DNA from 2 places in the Lysinibacillus sp. NPDC058147 genome. Region 2 is predicted to be linked to the other one. Evidence: riboswitches for the same ligand, from Rfam matches in the RefSeq annotation. Region 2 holds a riboswitch; the other holds the start of a gene.

Region 1 (10,861 bases), on a different contig from region 2:
CGGCAGGTACAAATGTTTTATGTACCGTAAGTGAAGCGGCAGGTACAAATGTTTTTTGTTTGATTTTCTCTTAACAATTAGAATCCCCTAACACGAAAAAGAAAATGGAGGCACTATAGTATGAATCAAAAAAAAATTGCGATGGATATTGACACAAAGGCTGATTATATTTTGATTGCGTTTACTGGCGATTTAGAATATGGGATGATTGAAGAGATAAAAAAAGAGCTTCAATCATTAAGCCTGGAAACAAAGCATGGATACATTATCGATATGCAAAAGGTTACAAACATTGATAGTACCGGCTTTGGCATGATTGTCAATTTCGCAAAGAAAGTATCTGTAAAAGAAAAGAAAATCGCCATTATTGTCGTCGATGATTTCATTCGCAACTTGTTTGCTATTTCTCAAGTCGATAAAGTATTCCCTATTACAAAAAGCGAAGAAAAAGCGAGACAAATCATTAAAGAAGGCTGGCTAGGTGAGCTATCGCTTAGCGAATATTAACCTATTGTTGCCCCCATCATTAAAATAGGTTGCATTCCTATAAAACGGAACGCAACCTTCTCTTTTTAATATTGTAAAAGCATATTTACGAACACAACGATAATGACAAGTGGTACTACTATTAACATCAATAGATGATATGTTGAATAGAACCCCTGCCCCATTTGACTTCCTATCAATAATTCCCTCTTCACAAATTCTTTATCAACTACATACGCAATAAAGATAGCAATCAATAAATTACCTAACGGAAGCATTAAATTAGATACTAAAAAGTCAGTTGCATCAAAAATTGTTTTTCCAAAGATTGATACGTCCGCTAATGTACTAGATGAAAGAGCCGCAGGAATCGCCGCTACAAATACTACTACGCCTAGTAGCATTGTCAATGCTGGACGAGACATATGCCCTTTCTCCATAAATGCCGCTACAATAATTTCATATAAACTAAACGAAGAGGTTAGCGTTGCAAATAAAAATAATATTAAAAACATCGCTAAGAAAATTTCACCAAAGGGCATTTGGCTAAATGCTGTTGGCAGAACCATGAATAGTAAGCCTGGTCCAGATGCAGGTTCTAAATTAAAAGCAAATACAACAGGGAAAATTGCCAATCCTGCTAAGAACGATACAAGCACAGTGAGAAGAACAACGGAGCCCGCAGAATTCGGTAAGCTCACATCTTTCTTTAAATAAGAGCTGTACGTCACAAGACAAGAAAATCCTACCGCTAAGCCAAAGAAGGACTGCCCCAACGCTTCTAATATAGCCTTTCCAGTTATATTGGAGAAGTCCGGCCACAAGAAGAATTTAACCCCCTCCATTGCTCCATCTAATGTTAAAGCCCGCACAACAAGCACAATAAACATTATAAATAATAAAGGCATCATCCACTTATTAGCCTTTTCTATACCATTTTGCACACCAAGTGAAATGACTAGTACATTTACTAGCGTAAACAATCCTAAACCTAGCAATGTAATCCAAGGTTTTCCTACAATCTTTCCAAATAGTTCACTAGGATCAACGGCAGGATCAATAACAGCCCCAGTCACACCAAGGCCACTATAGATAAAAATCCAACCTCCCACAACACTATAAAAACTTAACAATAAAAAACAACCGAGTACACCCATACGACCAACCCAAGCCCAGCCTGTTTTCGTAGGTGCAATTTTTTTATAGGCAGTCACAGCTTCAGACTGTGTACCACGACCTAAAACATATTCTGATAATAACATCGGTAAACCAATCAACAATGTAAATAGAACAAAAATAAGGAAAAACGCTCCCCCACCACTTTGTCCAGTAACATATGGAAGCTTCCAAATTGCCCCTAGACCGATCGCCGCTCCTGCCGACGCTAAAATAAAGCCTAGTTTACTAGACCACTGACTCTTTTTTTCACTCATCTCTTCAAACTCCTCTAACATTCTAAGCTCTTCCTTATTCTACATTAAAATAGTAAACCCGACTAGATTAATTCTATATGTTACTTTTGCACAATATTATCCAACTTATATCAAAAAACCTCGAGCATTTAACAGCTCGAGGTTTCATTTCAATTATTTTGTTAAATACATGGAACGCTGATGATTAATCCATTTACGCATTGTTGTGAACAGTAATGCCATGATGATAGTAATTAAAATACCTTTCACAATGTTAAATGGCAATATACCAGCTACGATCATTTTATATAGTGAATCACCTACAACAGGCTCCATACCTAAAAAGTAAGTGTACATAGGTAAAAATACTGCATAGTTAAGAACGCTCATACCTACTGCCATTATGATTGTTCCAGCAGCTAAACCTCCGATAAGGCCTTTAACTGTTTTGACACGATTAAAAACAAAGCTCACTGGTAAAATAAATAAAATACCTGTTACAAAGTTTGCGATATGCCCTACTGGTACTCCCGTTGGCGTACCTGAGAAAATCCAGTCCAACACATTTTTAAAGAACTCTACTAAAATACCGGCTACAGGTCCCATTGTGATTGCCGCAAGTAATGCTGGCATATCACTGAAGTCCACTTCCAAAAACGCTGGAAACGGCGGAATAGGGAAATTAAAAAGCATTAATAAAAACGAAATACTGCTCAGCATACCAATCGTAATAAACGATTGAAGTTTAACATTTTTCTTCATAGAAAACTCTCTCCTCTTTGCTGATTCAATCTCGCAAGAAGAAAGGTTACGACCAAATCAATTATTATCATGAAAAAACCCTTATGCAAAAGAGCACAAGGGAGAATAGGCATGATTAAAGAACGCCATTAATTAACTATTTTTGAGCATACGCTGTGTGAAGCCACAGCGAAAAACGCTCGTGCATAGCTAAATTCATAACAATAAATGACGATCGTACCTCCATCTTCTCCCATCCAGACTTTAACTGTCGGCCTTGGAATCGCACCAAGTCAGCCATGCAAAAAAATATTTGCACAGGTCGCGGGCTGAAGAGCATTTAGTAAATCATACGAGCTAATATGACTTAAAGGAAACATTAGCGATTTACAACTCTATTACCGCCGGTCGGGATTTTCACCCTGCCCCGAAGATGAATCAATATTTTTTTATTTCATAGCCTTACTATAATGAATTATTAGAGAAAAGTAAATAGCTTTGCTTAAAAAAATCCGATTAAACTCGTATGTTTTACAGATACTCGATTAACTTCTTTATAATATGAAAGTGTAATCAGTAGAGGTTTTCCGCAATCTGACTGCATATTAGTGTTCACCAATCAGACAATTTAACCTTCCCTTAACTTCTTTGTTATTGGTGTTATAAAATGTCAAGAGCATTCACGCACATACATCGGCGAGAATGCTCCAAAATATTCTATAAGTTTCGTTTGTCTATTTGTTGTTATGCTTTTTTACGGCATATATCGTTTATTGGCTCCTACAGGCTTTGGCAAGAAATTTTTTAAATCAAATCCTTCCCAGCTCTCCTGTACAACATTGTCTAGACGTACTTGTTTATCAAAGCTAGCAGCAGTGAGCATCATAGCTTCAATTAATTGAGTTGCACGAACTGCATCCATAGTTGTTAAATCAAGTGGTTCATCAAATGTAACAATAACGCCTTCTGCTACCTCTTTTACAGTGTATGTTATATTTTCCGGTACGACAGGAACGTATGCACCATCATTATTATTTCGCATAACAGAAAGAGCTTCTGTTACAGTAGAAAAAGATTTACGAGAATCAGGTGATAAATATTCGATCCCATTCTCATCTCTATATAAATAATAATTAAAATGATTTGAGCTTGTTAATGCCATAGGCTTACTTGGATCTTCTTCCTTGGAAAACTCGTAGGCGGTACCATCAGGATTTTCGAACTCAATATCCTTATACTCCGTGTCTGAGAATGTATCCTGTAACGTCCCTAAATATTCGTCAGTATCTGCAGAAGCGACATCATAGTCATTTTTCTTTGGCAATACATGAACTAGTTTATCGCCCTTTTCCTTTAATTCTCCTTCATATGGATGAAAGTTAGTAAAACCATTGGCTTCCTCATCAATTTTTGGCGCATACTTTTCATACATCTGTAGTGTTGTGGGCTTTTTCTTCGCAAAATCAGTAGCAACTCGTTCATTAGGAATGATATACGTCATCGGTATGCTTTTCTTATCACGATTGGCCAAACCAATATGGAACACTACTGCATCTGTTAAATCTTCCTCATAAACAGATGATCGTAGAGACATGATCTGGGAATGGTCTGCTACTATGTTGGATTCCATAATTTTATCATGTTCGACTGAGCTTTTTGCTGCACGATCATCCTGCAATGTTGAATATTGAGAACGTTCAGGAGCATTAGCCTGGTCTATTTTTACATCATTATGATTCATGAACATAGAGCCAGTAAGTACTGTTAAAGCAAAAACAGCTGCAACACTCATAAAGATTGGCCATTTACGAACTTTCTTTTTTGTTGTTGCTGTCTCGGTACTTTCTTGCTGCGTATACATACTGTGTTGTTGCTCTTGCGGTGTTATTTCACCATCTATTGGTTGTTGTATAGCTTCTTGAAGATGGACATTATCCTGCAAGCGAGCATCTGCCAATAATCGATTTAATATATCTTCTTTCGAACGGCGGTCAGAAAGCTTAGGGGCATTATTCAATACATGTTCAAGTTGGTCATCATCAAATTGATTATGTGTCATTGCCGTTTCGCCTCCTGTTCTCTAACCTGTTGTAGCTGTTGCCTTAAAAATTTAATGGCTCGATGCTGAGTGGTTTTTACCTTCGCTTCTGTCCAATCTAGTATTTGCGCTGTTTCTGCAATCGATAAATCTTGAAAGTAACGCATAATAATGACCATTTTTTGGTCACCTGTACAGTGTTCAAGTGCTGTTTGCACCTGCATAAATTCATCACTGGCCTGCAATACATCTTCCGGTGATGGTGTGGTTGAATGTAACTGTTCCGTTTCCCAGTCAAAAAAATCAAGTGAATGTTTTTGGCGTACAGCCTGCTTTCTAAAATGATCAATAGCGACATTTTTAGCAATAGCAAAAAGCCATGTCTTTTCACTGCTATTTCCTGCGAACTGATCATATGAGCGCAATACGCGAACATAAACCTCATGCGCTAAATCCTCAGCAAGTGTACGGTTTTTTACTAAATAAATAAGAAACTGGAACACGTCTTGATGATATGCATCGTATAAACGATGGAACACGGAGTCATTCAAAGCACTCCACCCCCGTTCTATTTATATTTGTCGTCTAAATGTATACAGAAGTTACATCCAATTAATACCACTATTTAATAGTATTAATCGAATGGTAAATAAAACGTGAAGGTAGTCCCCTCTTTCAGCACACTATCTACCATAATATTACCTGAATGTGCCTTGACAATGTTTCTAGCAATAGCTAAACCTAGGCCAGTTCCGCCCTTAGAACGCGTACGTGCCTTATCTGCTTTATAGAAACGTTCAAAAACATATGGTAAGTCCTCATGCGGAATACCATGCCCTGTATCCTGAACAGATATCTTAGCAAAGGTTGGCTCCTGCTCAACCTTCACTGTTACTGAGCCTTTATCAGTATGACGGAGAGCATTATCAACTAAATTCGTTAGTACTTGTTCAATCCGATCCTCATCTATACTAATCGTAGCTTCGTCATTAAATTCACTGTCAAATATCAGACGAACATGTTTCTCTTTTGCAACCTGTGCAAATTTTTGCGTAATACGTTCAAATGTTGAATTGATTGGGAGTTCATCCTTGTAAAGTGTCATATGCCCCGATTCCATACGCGCAAGGTCTAATAAATCTGTTACGAGGCGTCCCATACGCTTCGATTCATCATAAATAATTTTTGTAATCTCATTACGTTCTTCTTGATCCTGAATAAAATCATCATCCATTAATGCCTCTGAATAACCTTGGAGCATCGAAATTGGCGTTCGAAGCTCATGAGACACATTGGCAATAAAGTCTGAACGCAGTTTTTCTAAGCGATGCTGCTCCGTCATATCACGAATAACCGCAACCGCTCCACGTATTGATTCCTCACTATAAAGAGGGCTAATCGTAAACGTATAGTAATTTCCATCCATCTCAATTTCTTCTTCAAGCTTATCCTCAAACATCAGTACATGATCAAGCATATGATAAAGTTCTGGCGGAATTGGTTTTGCACTTTGTGAGCCTTTATTGACGAACCATTTTTGCATTAAACGGTCCGCTGGAGGATTACTTAATAATATTGTACGATCACGATTAAACGTAATAACCGCATCTGTCATCGATGTTAAAATATTTGAAAGCTGTTCATTTTCTTGATTAATTACTTCTAGATTGTGCTTCAATTGACGGCCCATTTGATTAAAGGCAACTGCAAGCTGGCCTATTTCATCATTTTGTGTAGTCGGCATCTTCGCTTCAAAATTCCCTTTAGAAATTTCAAACGCTAACTCTCGCATTTTACGTAATGGTGAGGTAATACGTGAAGAAAGGAAAAACGCAAAAAATGTCGTCAGCACAAAGGCAATGAATGCAGATAAAAAGACAATTTTCGTTGTTTCTTTCGATGTTTTATGCACCGCATCTGGGCTTTGATAAATAAAGACAGCCCCGTGTACTGCATTTTCCACATTTAGTGGGAAACCTAGAACAACATACGACTCCATTTTTTCTTCGTCTGTGGAAGACGGCATCATCATTTCCTTAATAATCGGTTCATCTGATTGAAAAACTTCTTGGAGCGATTTATTAGCTAAAATCATATCCTGGATTTCTGTTTTATTAACACCTTCCTGCATAGCAAAAGAAACTCTGTCATGGTTAATAGCAATAAGTGCATTTGTACTTTCAGGTAAAATATCTTTTAATAATTCCAAAGTCGACTCTGCTGTTTCATTATCATCTACTATACTTGCAACCGTTGCTGCGGTTTGACGCAAAGAGCTTTCTGCTTGTTGCATATGGTAATTCTGAAGAAACTCAAGCATTAAAACCGTGAAAACAAATAATACAAATGAAACGAGAAGCAATATGGTTACCCATAGCTTCCCGACAACACTATTCCATATTCTATTCATTGACAACCTCAAATTTGTAGCCAACGCCCCATACAGTAACAATCATTTTTGCAGCGTTTTCAGAGACACGATTGAGCTTTTCACGTAAACGTTTAACATGTGTGTCAACTGTACGTAAGTCACCAAAGAAATCATAATGCCAAACTTCTTTTAGTAATTGTTCACGGTCAAATACTTTGTCTGGTGATTTAGCTAGGAAATAAAGCAATTCATACTCTTTAGGCGTTAAATTAACTTCAATCCCTTCTGCTGTTACACGGTGCGCATCATGATCGATCATTAGATGTTGGAAAACAACTAAATCTTTTGAAGAAGAAGCATTTGTCGAAGGTGAGAATGCTTGTGAACGGCGTAATATAGCCTTCACACGTAACACAACCTCACGAGGACTAAATGGTTTTACAATATAATCATCTGCTCCAAGCTCAAAGCCTTGTACGCGATTCGCTTCCTCGCCTTTTGCAGTTAATAAAATAATTGGTGTTGCTGCTCGTTCACGGATTTCCGCACAAACTTCAAGCCCGTCTTTTTCAGGCATCATAATATCTAATAAAATACAGTGATACTCTTTTTCTAAAGATTTTTCGATCGCTTGTTCACCATTTTCTGCTTCGTCAACAAGGTACCCTTCTCGCTCCAAATACATTTTTAATAAGCGTCGAATACGATCCTCGTCATCTACAACTAATACTGAAATATTTTCTGACACTTTAACGATCCCTCTCTTCTAATCTTTCTCTACCTACCATTGTACATGGTACAGCACATATTGAAAAGAAAAGAAAGCCTTCTTGCCACAGCAAGAAGGCTCTTCTTTCCAATACTAGCGACGTAAAAATCTCATATGTGCTCAAAATCAATTATGCCGAGGCATAATTGCGTCTGGAGGCTTTAGGCCAACAAATGTTTTCTGTGCGAAAGCGTAGTGTTAACGCAGCGGCAGCAACAGGATGTTGGTCACTCAGTCGTTGCCACAGGACGTGGCGTTCTTAGACTGAGTTCCTTTATTTCAGCAATTTTTTTCTATACCAAAAGCGTAGCGACAGGTACAGGTGTTTGGACATTCCCTGAAATTGCAACTTAAATTCGCATTCAGCTAACCACCTATAAAGGTGGGAGACTTCTGTAGCTGACGCTTTGCTTTCGCTACAAAAGACATTTGCTGAAAGAAGTTAATTAGTTTACGCTGATGCGTATGAGTGTAAACCTGCAAGAATCAAGTTAACAGCAATTAAGTTAAATAATATTATTCCAAAACCAATTAATGCTAACCATGCAGATTTTTCGCCTTCCCAGCCTTTTGATAAACGTAAGTGTAGGAATGCTGCATAGAATAACCATGTAATAAGTGCCCACACTTCCTTTGGATCCCATCCCCAGAAACGACTCCACGCAAGTTGTGCCCAAATCATTGCAAAGATTAGAGCACCTAACGTAAATACTGGGAAACCAATTATTACTGAGCGATAACCAATTTCATCAACTAATTGTAAATTTACTCGTTTGACAAAAGGTTGGAAAATTGCACTAATTCGACGTCGTGCAATTAATCGAATTAATAAGTATAAAACAGACCCTATTAATAATGACCACACAACGGTTGTTAATTTCTTCGCATTAATGAGTGCTGGCATCTCTACTAACGGAGACATGCCATGCTCTTCCACTGCCTTATATTCATTCATACCAAATAATGGCGGCATATTGTATTCAATTTGACGTTCATTACCCTCTTTATCAACATAAGTATATGTTGAATCGTAATCCATCAAATTAAATACGGATGTAGCAACTACGAAACCAACGACTACTACAAGGAAAAACATTACTGCTTCTAACCAGAAACGTTGTTTAGAAGGCTTCTTTAAATCAACTACTTTTAATAAATAAATTAGTCCTGCTACCGCACTAATCGCTAAAATTGATTGCCCTAAAGCAGCTGTAATAACATGAATTGTTAACCAGTAACTTTGTAAAGACGGCACTAAAGGACTAACCTCTTTCGGGAACATCGATGCATAGGCAATTATTAATAACGCCACAGGTAATGCCACTAAGCCTAGAGCTGTCACGCGATAAATAAAATAAATTAAAACGAATGCCCCAACAATGAACATTCCGAACGCAGTCGTAAATTCAAACATATTACTAACAGGTGCATGCCCTGCATAAATCCAACGAGTGATAAAATAACCAAGCTGTGAAAGTAGGCCAATAATCGTTACAATAATCGCCACTTTGCCCCATTTCTCGGTATTTTTGCCTGTTGCATTCGATTGCTTTATTGAACCACCAAATAATAAAGTTGCAACTAGGTAGGCTACGAATGCTACAAATAATAGGTTTCCACTTATGTCAATCAAACTCATAAGGTGTTGTCACCTTCCTTTTCCTTTGCGGGATTCTTGACATCCTCTGACTTATCTAACTGATCTTCATATGGTGGTAGACCAGCAAATGTAGTAACTATATCTAAATCCTTTTTCATACTGAACATATTTTTATTCACATGGGCTGCAAGCAATACTCGACCATCCGGCTCCACCTGTAACCATAAACGGCGGTGGTTCCAATACGAGCCAATTACTACACCAATCATGAAAATAATACCGCCTACAAATAAAATTGGTACCGTACTATCCTTACGAATTGTAAAGTTTGATGAATTACGCATCTCTGCTGCTGCGAATTTCATTCTATATTTGTTTTCACCAAGTGGTTCAAGTGGTGGCTTCCTGATTTCTACAAAGCTTACTTCACCTTTTGGCGTTTCTGGTGTTGTCATTCTAAATAAAAATGCTGGATTATTCGGTATTGATGTTTTTGTCTGCGGTTCACCATTTTCAAAACCAGAAAAATCCGGTGTATAAACAAGAATCTGTACGGAAGAACCATTTCCTAAATCATATTCTTTTTTAGGATTCGTTAAATCAATTTCAATTTGACCTAGTGAATCATCTTCCGTTGCTTTATTTACTAAGTCAAAATTCATCTGTCTCAATTCATTAAGACGATAATTCATTTGATAAAGCGCAAAACCGCTTTCTTTTAACGGGTGATTGACACGAATAGAGTAATCTCTCAATTTTTCAAGATTGTCTATATCCCCAGGAAGAGCTCCCTCAGGTTGTTTGTATAGTGTGATGTCTGTTTGATAGTTTTTCGCCATAACATTTACACCTTGGTTTGTTTGCTGGTCCTGAGGCTTATCGCCATGGGTTTCCAAAATGAATTTATTATTTTTAATAAAATAGCCATCCATCCCCGGTATAGCTCGTGTCTCACCTTCGCGGATCCAAATTGTCTCATCTACATAAAAACCAGGTACTAAGCGCAACATAACACCTGCTAAAAAGATAATGAGACCGACATGGTTTATGTATGGGCCGTACCGAGCAAAACGACCGCGCTCTGCTAACAGCGCACTTCCATCACGACGAACGTGATATTTTAATTCAGTCATTTTTTGCTCAACTTTATCTAGCGTTTCATCAGGGTTTGACACTTGTCCTTCCGCAACGATACGTTGACGCTTCATGAAACTTTCATGACGTTTAACGCGTTGATTTTTTAGAGACTTATGCAACGGTAACCCACGGTCTAAACTCGCAACAATAATGGATATCGCAAGCATACCCACTAAAATTTGGAACCACCAAGTGCTATACAAATCTGAAAGTCCTAAACTATTATAGAGTTTGCCAAAGAATCCATACACTTTCTCATAATACTCCGCTTTACTAGGTTCCGGGGCATTAACATACATCTCTTGCG
Region 2 (10,861 bases):
CCTATACAACTTACTTCAATACCCATGATGTAGGAAGAAATAAAAATATTGAACTTTCTGCGAAGGCAATCAATAATGTAATCGTTGGTAGTGGAGATTATTTCTCCTTTAATACTGTCGTTGGGCCTAGAGACGAAGTGAATGGTTATCAGCCTGCTCCGGAAATCATCAACAAAAAGGTGGTGATGGGCATTGGAGGAGGTATCTGTCAAACGTCCTCAACCTTATTTAACGCAGTTGATCAAATGCCAGTAAAATTTGTTGAACGTCATCACCATTCTTTAGATGTTGGGTATGTTCCGAAAGGAAGAGACGCTACAGTTTCTTATGGTGGCTTAGATTTTAGATTTCAAAATACAACTGACGTACCATTTTTAATTAAAGCTAACTATAGTAAAAATTCTCTTACAATTGAGATAAGAACTGCAGAAAAATATGTAGAAATCTTGAAAAAGCCATAGTAGTTTTTCGAAGACACTTATGCCAATGGTGTCTTTTTTTAGGTGACATGCTATAGTTAAATTGAGGTATTTCAGTATAAATGTGTTATGAAAAAGGGGGGAGAGTAATGCATCCGAAACTTCAGGCAGCAATAGATTCTATTGATTTTTACCAAGTAACATATCCAGAAGATGCTTGTATTATAGTTGCTGATACTGAGAAAGTCATTGCCTATAAGCCAGGTAAACAAGTGGACTTAAAGATTAAAGTTGGTGATCCTGTAGTAAAGTATCGAGGAACAACAACTGAAAATGCTCTTAGCTCAGGTAATTTTATTAGGGAAGAGCGAGGTTCTGAGGATTTTGGAATGGCGTACATTGCCTCAGCACAGCCTATTTTTGAAGGTAGGAAAGTAGTTGGTGTGTTAAGTGCCATTATTTCGAATGAAAAAATGGATGGTATGCGTTTATTAGCGACGGAGCTTTCTAGTTCTGTTGAAGAAATGACCGCAACGAATGAAGAGTTAGCAGTAGCAAGTGTAGATGTGTCAAATCGCTTGGAGGAGCTATCAAAATTTTCGGAATCAATGACTGAAGATATTCAACAAATCAATACGATTGTAAATTTAGTAAAAGATTTAGCCATGAAATCTAAAATTCTTGGGTTAAATGCTTCCATTGAGGCTGCTCGCTCAGGTGAGCATGGACGAGGCTTTGCTGTAGTAGCATCTGAAATACAGAAAATGTCTCAAAGTAGTAATGAAAGTGCCAATAGCATTACAAATCAATTAGAAAGCATTAAACAATCTATTGATCAAGTCAATGAATCAGCAAATCAAATCACAGCGTTTACTCAGCAATTTTCTGTGAGTATGCAGGAATTAACCGATACTTATAAAGGAATTAACAGCACAGCAGAAAAATTAATGCATATTAGCGAGGTAAAAGCCTAACATATAAAAAGGATAATAGCAATTTAATCGCTATTATCCTCTTCATTTAAATGATATTTAAAATTTCTTGTGGTGTAGCAACTTTGTACTCGGGTTCCTCTTGCTGTACAACTTCAATAGCGTCATATCCCCAACCAACCCAAATAATAGGTACGCCTACTTTTTTGCAGGCTACGATATCTCTTAGCTCATCACCGATGTATAAAACTTCTGATGGTGTAATGTTTGAGTCTTTTAAAAATTTCTTTATTACTTTATCCTTTCCAAAAATACGGTTTGAGCAAAGAACATTTGATACACAATGAATGCTGTTCATTTTTAGGAATTCTAAAATGTTCTCCTGTGAATTGGAGGAAATAATAAGGATTTTATAGCCTCTTTTATCAATATCCATAAGGACTTCTTTAATACCATCATAAAGATGAACATCATTTAACGACTGACGATACAAGCGATAAAACTGTGGTAAAATCATGGGCAATTTATACATAGGAAAGTCGAATAATTTACTACGTTCCGCTATAGATAATTTTTTCAAGGCTTCAATTTCCTTTAACTCAATTCCTTTAAATTTATATTTTAGCGCAAGTGTATTCCAAGCTGATGCAAACACTGCCGTAGAATCTGCCAATGTTCCATCAAAATCAAAGATAATATATTTCATGATTAATTTTCTCCTTTATAATCTAGTTGTAAAGACGTTTGTATCTTGAAAATGTTACTGCCTATCCATAAAAAAATGACATGATTATACAGGATATGAAACATCGTATTGTAAATAACCCTTGATAAATAATTTTTTTACAGGCAAATATTTTTTCCGGTTCTTTGGTAAATATTGTACTGAAAAATGCGTTAAATTCAATAACGAAATCATCAAAAAATACCTGTCACCCATAGTATTGAATTGAGTGACAGGTACGACTATTACTAAGCGTTTTCTATTTTTTCTCGTTTTTTTGTTAAATAATATGCATTTACTGAGGAAGTAATAGGAATGATAAGTGCTATTCCAATGCCTGCGCAAAATATCATGATAATTTCAGTCACAAATATTTTAGAATTTATAATTTCGCCAATTGAATAAGACAAATCTTTAAACCATATTAGCAAGCTTAGATATCCACCAAAGAAAGCGAAAAATAATGTATTTGTATCTGTACCTAAAATGTCCTTTCCTATCCTTACCCCTGATGTAAATAAATTTTTTCTGCTAATTAATGGGTTATGGTGAAGAATCTCATGCATGGAAGTAGCGATGGAAATGGCAACATCCAAAATTGCCCCAATCGTACTCATAATAATAACGGAAGCTCCAATTTGCACAAAATTGACGCCGATATAAAGTGAAAATATGCTAATTTCTTCTGTGGATTCTTCCCCAAATCCTCTAATCATTGACTTGTCCGCTACAAAAACAATGAATAGTAATAAAATTACAATTGTAATCATCGTAGAAATGAAAGCGGTCATCGTTTTACTGCTCATTCCATTTATAAAAAATAAGCTAATCCAACTTATGACGGTACAGGCAATGAGCGTTAATATAATCGGACTATTCTTTTGATTAGTCATTAAAAAGATAGTGATAAAGAGTACTCCAAAGTTTAAAAATAAAGATAGAAAAGATCGTACTCCTTTTTTTCCACCAATAGCGATCATCAATATGAATAAAATGGCAGTTAAACATACTATTACATTCATTATTTTGCCCTCTTTCGATTAATGAAAAAAATAGAAGTGTATAGACTGATCGGAATCGTTATGACAACACCGATTCCACCTGCTAGGGCCCGAGCTAATTCTAACGAAAGATTCAAGGAAAGTGTTTGCCCTAATGGATAAGAATTTTTTAAATATAAAATTAACATAGGAATTGAGCCACAAATATAAACAAAAAACAAAATACTTGTAATCGTTCCCATAATGTCTTTCCCGATATCCATCCCTGAGGTTCTCAGTGCTTTGTCAGAAATATTTTGATTTTGCTCAAATAAAGCGAACATTGAAGAAGCCATTGTAATGGAGACATCCATAACAGCCCCTAGTGCTCCAATAAATAACCCAGCCATAAATATCACTCGATAAGGTCGTGTTAAAAATTGCATTTCTTCATATCGAATTCCATTCTCGTTTGTGATCCACAGAACTAAAGCGCTAATCAATAACGAAATGAATGTTCCGATAAGTGTTGCAACAATCCCTGCAAATGTTTTTTCATTTAAACCGTTAATGAGTATTAATGAAATGACCGTAAATAAAAGAACACATATCCCACTTATAAATATCAAATTTATATTTGATTTTACATATAAATCCAAGGCGAAGGATAGAACAAGAGAATTTACAATTAAACTTATGATTGAAAAAAATCCTTGTCTTTTACCAACAATCAACAAAGCGAAAATAAAAATCCATGCTATTATCAAGACGAACTGATCACGTTTTACGTCTAAAATAGTTCCGGTTAAATCTCCATTTTTGTCAGTATTTGCTTTAATGGAAGCAAATAATTTATTCCCAACATGGTACTCTTGATCGTAGGCACCAGATGCTGAATATTCATTTGTAAAATGAATAAGCTTCCCCTTTTCTTCACCGTTTTTTAATACAGCTGTAATAAGCTGAGTATATAAGTGATCATCATTTTCATACATATCCGTTATAGGGCCTGACTCTTGTAATTCCGTTTTTATAACTTCAGCAATTGGACGATCATAAAATGCTTCATTGTGATAAACGAAAAAAACAGAAGCGATAAAGCAAATTGCCATAAAGGTATAAAATATAACTTTGTTAAAAGATTTTTTTTTCAAGATGTTTTGCAATAAAAAAACCTCCAGTGTGAGAAGGGAATCTAATCATAATCGTTGCGTCCATTGTTAGAATTGCCACGAACAATGACTCAAAATATCACTATGAATTTATAATGTCAATTTGATAAAAAAAGTGCCATTATAAATTAACGTGCTAATTGAATAGAGGTTCCTTAAATATATAGTCGAGGCTAAAGTGCCTTTTAGCTTACTTAGTTAGTTATAGCATATTTAAATTATTGTTATTCTTTGTGTAAGCATATTCGCTTAAAGACCAATAGTATGGTAAATAGTGGTGTTTATTAAGGAAATATAGACAACTTATCATATGAAGAAAGCGGAAAGATACAGAGAAATCTTCATTATTACAGGGGGAGATAATTGAATTGGCAGTGCGATCGACAATCTATCTGGTAACTTCGAGCGGGGCAGCCATTTAAGCTTGCACCTACCTATATTTACGTAGCCTCCGATGACTCATCCTTCGTTACTGGTCAGGTACTACATATGAATGGGGGTATAATGATGGAAACTTAGGCAATTAAGGGATTTGTGTTCTTTAACGTTTTGTGATAGATTAGTAGATACTAAATTCGAAAGGAGGTAAAAGTGATGGAAACTATATTCGCGAAAGGCTTAGCAGAAAAAGAGGTAAAATCTTACATGCTTGGTGGGAGATTTGCTGTCAAAGGGAGAAGTCTGCCCTTTTTTAAGCAAATTTCATATCGAAAACAGATTCCGGAAGCTTTTGCCTTCTTATTTTAACAATTGTTGTCATTAATTTTTGATTAACTTGTATAAATATAATTACGCATTGTGGCGCCGGTTCTGTCGGCGCTTTTTTACGTTCAATTGTGAAATATAAGAAATCTTTCCCTGCTTGTAGGGTTTTTTCGCACTTTTAAGGCGCCGTTCTTTCGGCGTCTTTTTTGTGTTAAAGGAGTGAAAAGAGATGTGTAACCTTATATGTCCATTTATCTGTTAAGCGTCTTTAGCTTTGCAAAAGAGATGGTCAAAATCTATAAGGAGATTAAATAAATGATACTTCAATTAAATGGAATTAGTAAAAGCTATTTGGGAGATCCAGTTCTGTCAAATATAACGATGAAAATTGAGCGAGGAGATAAAATTGGCCTCATAGGTGTTAATGGGGCTGGTAAATCCACATTATTAAAGATAATTGCGGGAGACCTTCCTTATGATAATGGAGAGCTGTACATCGGAAAAGGCATTAAAATTGGTTATTTGCGTCAAGACAGTGGGTTGAAGCTAGATAATACAATTTGGGCTGAAATGTTAGAAGCGTTACCTGACCTACTTGAGGTTGAAAAAGAACTTCGAGAGCTTGAAAAGAAAATGAGCGAGCCGACGTTCATAGACAATCCTAAAAAAATTGAAAAAATTATGGATCGATATGCAATAAAATCAGAATGGTTTATGCAGCATGGTGGCTATGAAATGGAAGCTAAAATTAACAGTATTCTGAATGGCATGGGCTTTGAAAGTACGTCAAAAAATACCCCTATTCATCAGCTAAGTGGTGGACAAAAGACTCGACTTGCATTAGCGAAAATTTTACTGGAGCAGCCAGATTTACTAATGTTAGATGAGCCGACGAATCATTTGGATTTTACAACATTAAATTGGCTTGAAGCGTATTTACACTCATACCAAGGTTCCATTCTTGTCATTTCGCATGATCGATATTTTTTAGATGCACTTGTAAACGGTATTTATGAGATTGAGCGAACAGAAGTCAGGAAATATGTTGGCAATTACTCTAAGTATGTAGAAGTAAAAGAAAAAAATCGTAACTTGCTCGAAAAAAAATATGTCTTGCAACAGCAAAAAATTTCGAAAATGGAAGACTATATACAACGCAATATTACTATGGCTACTTCTTCTAAAAGTGCAAAAAACAAAAGAAAACAGCTTGAGAGAATAGAACGAATTGAAAAACCTCTAAAAGATTTAAAACATACACAGATGGCATTTTCAATGGAAAAAAACTCTCATAAGGAAGTGTTAAAGGTACGAGATTTATCAGTTTCCTTTACGGTAGAATGCGAGCAACAACCGCTATTAAAAAATATTAATTTTCAGCTACATCGTGGTGATAAGGTTGCATTAATTGGTCCGAATGGTGTTGGAAAATCAACACTAATAAAGACGCTGTTAAAGGAGATTAATCCAGATAGTGGTGTTATCACTTGGGGGAACGGTGTAACGGTAGGTTACTACGATCAAGAGCAATCGAACTTGCACCCAAATAACACGATTTTACATGAAGTCTGGGGTATGTTCCCACACATTGAAGAAGCAAGAGTTCGTACTGTTTTAGGGAATTTTTTATTTACTGGTGAAGATGTCTTTAAAAAGATATCTACCCTCAGTGGGGGTGAGAGGGCACGAGTAGCTTTAACGAAACTCGTATTACAAAAAGCCAACGTGCTTATTATGGATGAGCCAACTAATCACCTTGATTTATTTAGTAAAGAAGTATTAGAACAGGCTCTTTTAAATTTTGAGGGAACACTTTTCTTTATTTCACATGATCGATATTTTCTTAATAAGCTAGCACGCAAAATGGTCGAGCTTTCCCCAATTGGCACGAGTATCTTTAACGGTAATTATGACGATTACATGAAAATGAAATCAAACTAAGGGCCATAAGTATGGAAAGACAAAGGGGACCTCCTATTAAGAAAATATTTGTGATTAATAAAATATAAAAGTGAAAAGAGGAAGAGAATATGACAAACAATCAAATTGCAGTTATTACAGGATCAGGTAGTGGAATTGGTAGAGCAACTAGTATTAAATTTGCTGAAAATGGCTATAAAGTTGTGCTTGTTGATTTTAACGAGAAAACTGGAGAAGAGACCCTAAAATTAATTCAACAAAATGGCGGTGAAGGAATATTCGTTAAAGCGGATGTTTCCAAAGTAGAGGATGTTCAGAATTATGTACAGCAAACGGTAAACACATATGGACGTATAGATGTATTCTTCAATAACGCTGGCATTATTCAAAAATTCGCACCGTTTACAGCGGTAGAATTGGAAGAATACGATCGTCTTATGGATATCAATGTAAAAGGTATTTTTCTTGGCATGAAATATGTCATCCCAGTAATGGAAAAGCAGGGTAAAGGGTCGATTATAAATACTGCTTCATCGGCAGGTATTCGTCCAGAACACAGTATCGCCGTATACTCCGCAAGTAAACATGCAGTAATCGGTTTAACGAAAGGCGTAGCGATCGAGTATGCAAATAAAGGTATTCGTATAAATGCTGTGTGTCCAGGTGGTATCGTTACACCATTATTTCATAGTGTTGGTGAAACACTTGCAAAAACAGGATACGTGCCAGAAGAAATGTCACGTGTACGTATGGGACGCCATGGTGAACCAGAAGAAGTAGCAGAAGCGGTTCTATTCTTAGCTTCAGATAAAGCAAGCTTCATGGCTGGTGCTGTTGTCTCTGTTGATGGTAGTTTGACTGTTTAAATTTAACTTCTTTCAGCAAGTTTTTTATGTAACGTAAGTGAAACGACAGTTACAGAAGTCTCTATGGAACAGCCACACCTTTGATCTTTATTAATGATCAAAGGTGTGGCTTGTTTTATGTAGTGAATGTGAAATTGATTAGAGTAAATTTTTATAAACAATTATCTGGATAATATAATAAAATAGTGTTATCGTAAGAAATAGCTAAATAAAAATATCCTTCAGGGTAGGGTGAAATTCCCAATCGGCGGTGATGAAGTAATTCAAAGTCCGTGAGCGCAAGCTGATTTGGTGCAAATCCAAAACCGACAGTTATAGTCTGGATGGGAGAAGGGTAAAAGTGTGAGCTTTTTAAATTCGCTTGAGTTTATAAGGTTTATTTGAGTATACTTTTTAACTACTTCCCATCGTTTCGTCGGGAAGTAGTTTTTTGTTTTATTTGGCTAAAAAATTGAATAGTAGTAGTTCTTCGGGGTAGGGTGAAATTCCCAATCGGCGGTGATGAAGCAATTCAAAGTCCGTGAGCGCAAGCTGATTTGGTGCAAATCCAAAACCGACAGTGACAGTCTGGATGGGAGAAGAACGATGAGATGACAGCCTATGGAAAAAATTTATATCCATGAGGTTTATTTGTTGACGTCTTATGTATATGAACTCCCAAACCCCTTTAAATTAAGGGGTTTTTTGTTTGAACGAAAATTATTAAATGATTGAAAGTAGGTGAAAAAATGTTTACGGGAATTGTTGAGGATATTGGTACCTTAAAAACCATGCAAAGCGATCGACAAAGTATGAAAATTACCGTTATTTCAAAGAAAATGGTAGAGGATGTAAAGCTCGGGGACAGTATAGCGGTCAATGGTGTTTGTTTAACAGTGATACATTTTAATGAACAAGAGCTAACGATGGATGTAATGCCTGAAACAGTAAGCGCAACAAATTTACAGCAGCTCGCAGTTGGAGATCCGGTAAATTTAGAGCGCGCTATGTCAGCTAATGGGCGTTTCGGTGGTCATTTTGTCTCCGGACATGTAGACGGGGTAGGGAAAATAGTACGCAAGCGGCCATTGGCAAATGCAGTCTATATTGATATTGAATTATCAAAGGAGCTAACGGGCTACTGTATTCCAAAGGGCTCCATCACAATTGATGGAACGAGTCTAACACTCTTTCAGGTCGAGAAAAACGGTGTCACAGTATCCCTGATACCCCACACTTACAAAGAAACGATTTTAGGTAAGAAGAAGATTGGTGATCTCGTCAATGTAGAAACCGATTTAGTTGGTAAATACATTTTGCATCAACTTAAGTATGGACAGGAACCGCCGACCATCACAAGAGACTTCTTAGCACAAAACGGGTTTTAAACAACACTTTAAGAACAGGAGGTGGCGATTTTGCTACATTCAATTGAAGAAGCAATTGAGGATTTAAAACAAGGTAAGATGATTATTGTAGTAGATGACGAGGACCGAGAAAACGAAGGGGACTTACTCGCTCTTGCGGAATTTATGACACCTGAAACGATTAACTTTATGGCGACCTATGGAAGAGGTCTTATATGTACACCGATTTCACAGCAACTTGCACAAAAATTAGCATTAGCGCCTATGGTCAGTATTAATACAGATAATCATCAAACGGCATTTACCGTTAGTGTAGATCATGTAGACACAACAACTGGAATTAGCGCCTTTGAACGGGCAATGACTATACAAAAAATGCTAGAGCCACAAGCAAAAGCTGCGGATTTTCGTAGACCGGGCCATGTATTCCCGTTAATTGCAAAGGACAATGGTGTATTAGAGCGTAGAGGACATACAGAAGCTACAATTGATTTGGCCAAGCTTTGTCATAGTATTCCTGCGGGCATTATTTGTGAAATTATGGGGTACAATGGCAAAATGCTACGCTTTAATGACCTTGTTAAATATGCAGCACAACATCATTTAAAAATGATTTCAATTGAAGCATTGGCAACATATCGTCGTCAACAAATAATAGAAGAAAACACACAGACAATATAAAGGATCATCAATAAAAGTTTGGAATAACATTTGTAAAAAGTACTCTAGTATATAAGTTGATTGGAGTGGAGACTGGGTGACTCCTTGGGGATTAGCGTCACAGATGAGACCATGGAGCGCAAGCGAAGCGGCTCATCGGACGCCCCCAGGAAAGCGCCCAGTCGGAACGGAAATCAACCCCACTTTATGATGATTAGACAAGATAAAAGAGGAGAGATTAAAAATGGTTAAAACATTTGAAGCACAATTAATTGGTACGGATTTAAAAATAGCAGTAATAGTAGGTCGTTTCAACGAATTTATTACAAGTAAATTATTAGACGGAGCATTAGATGGTTTAAAGCGTCATGGTGTGGATGAGGATTCTATTGATGTAGCATGGGTTCCAGGTGCATTTGAAGTGCCATTCATTGCAAAACAGTTAGCTGAAACAAAGAAATATGATGCCATTATTGGATTAGGTACAGTAATCCGTGGCTCAACAACACATTATGATTATGTATGTAATGAATCAGCAAAAGGAATTGCAAATGTGTCATTAACTACAAATGTACCAGTTATTTTTGGCATTGTTACTACTGAAAATATTGAACAAGCGATTGAACGTGCAGGTACTAAATCAGGAAATAAAGGTTATGACGCGGCAATGTCTGCTATTGAAATGGCAAATTTAAAGAAGATGATTAGATAAATCATTCCTAATAATAGAATGGAAATTCCATAGGTAAATTATTCTGAAAAACATTTTGAAATGAATATTTTTTTTAAGCATGGGGAAAATATCCGTAAGTGTATCTATGTTGTTACTCATAAATGTACTAATTTGGAGCTGGCTCAGTAGGAGATGAGGAATATTTCATCAATGGAACAAGAGTTAAATTTGAAATCTTTGAAGTCACTATTTCAACGCTCTGCTGATGTGAAATTCCAAGAGTATTTCTTTCAGCAACATAAAGTACATCTGATAAAATGTGAAGAGATGATTAATGAGCGTTTACTGCAGACCGTTATTGTACAACGAGTTCAATCATTATTTACTGCAACATCGGAGGAAATGTTAGAAGAACATATACAAAACAATTTACGCGTTCCCCATCTTCAGAAAATATCAAGTAA

Evidence for each region. Region 2 has a riboswitch for FMN ahead of ribE (riboflavin synthase). Riboswitches for the same ligand answer to the same signal wherever they lie in the genome.
Region 1: another riboswitch for FMN. It lies ahead of ACFVT8_RS09910 (ECF transporter S component); the one in region 2 lies ahead of ribE (riboflavin synthase).

Annotation. Positions count from the first base shown of each region.
Region 1 is NZ_JBHVUJ010000003.1:80,847-91,707, forward strand. Features, by position in the region: gene ACFVT8_RS09900 (STAS domain-containing protein) at 121-507, shown strand; gene ACFVT8_RS09905 (sodium-dependent transporter) at 573-1,919, opposite strand; gene ACFVT8_RS09910 (ECF transporter S component) at 2,073-2,660, opposite strand; FMN riboswitch at 2,881-3,078, opposite strand; gene ACFVT8_RS09915 (RNA polymerase subunit sigma) at 3,394-4,698, opposite strand; gene sigX (RNA polymerase sigma factor SigX) at 4,695-5,228, opposite strand; gene ACFVT8_RS09925 (ATP-binding protein) at 5,312-7,087, opposite strand; gene ACFVT8_RS09930 (response regulator transcription factor) at 7,080-7,796, opposite strand; gene ACFVT8_RS09935 (hypothetical protein) at 8,013-8,171, shown strand; gene ccsB (c-type cytochrome biogenesis protein CcsB) at 8,269-9,456, opposite strand; gene resB (cytochrome c biogenesis protein ResB) at 9,453-10,861, opposite strand, start outside.
Region 2 is NZ_JBHVUJ010000004.1:170,145-181,005, forward strand. Features, by position in the region: gene ACFVT8_RS13530 (VanW family protein) at 1-461, shown strand, start outside; gene ACFVT8_RS13535 (methyl-accepting chemotaxis protein) at 569-1,393, shown strand; gene ACFVT8_RS13540 (HAD hydrolase-like protein) at 1,440-2,057, opposite strand; gene ACFVT8_RS13545 (YibE/F family protein) at 2,324-3,097, opposite strand; gene ACFVT8_RS13550 (YibE/F family protein) at 3,097-4,167, opposite strand; partial or broken gene ACFVT8_RS13555 (NAD(P)-dependent oxidoreductase) at 4,630-4,746, shown strand; gene ACFVT8_RS13560 (hypothetical protein) at 4,822-4,974, shown strand; gene abc-f (ribosomal protection-like ABC-F family protein) at 5,248-6,873, shown strand; gene ACFVT8_RS13570 (SDR family NAD(P)-dependent oxidoreductase) at 6,963-7,718, shown strand; FMN riboswitch at 7,932-8,057, shown strand; FMN riboswitch at 8,180-8,305, shown strand; gene ribE (riboflavin synthase) at 8,447-9,085, shown strand; partial or broken gene ribB (3,4-dihydroxy-2-butanone-4-phosphate synthase) at 9,116-9,709, shown strand; gene ribH (6,7-dimethyl-8-ribityllumazine synthase) at 9,969-10,436, shown strand; gene ACFVT8_RS13590 (spore germination protein) at 10,608-10,861, shown strand, end outside.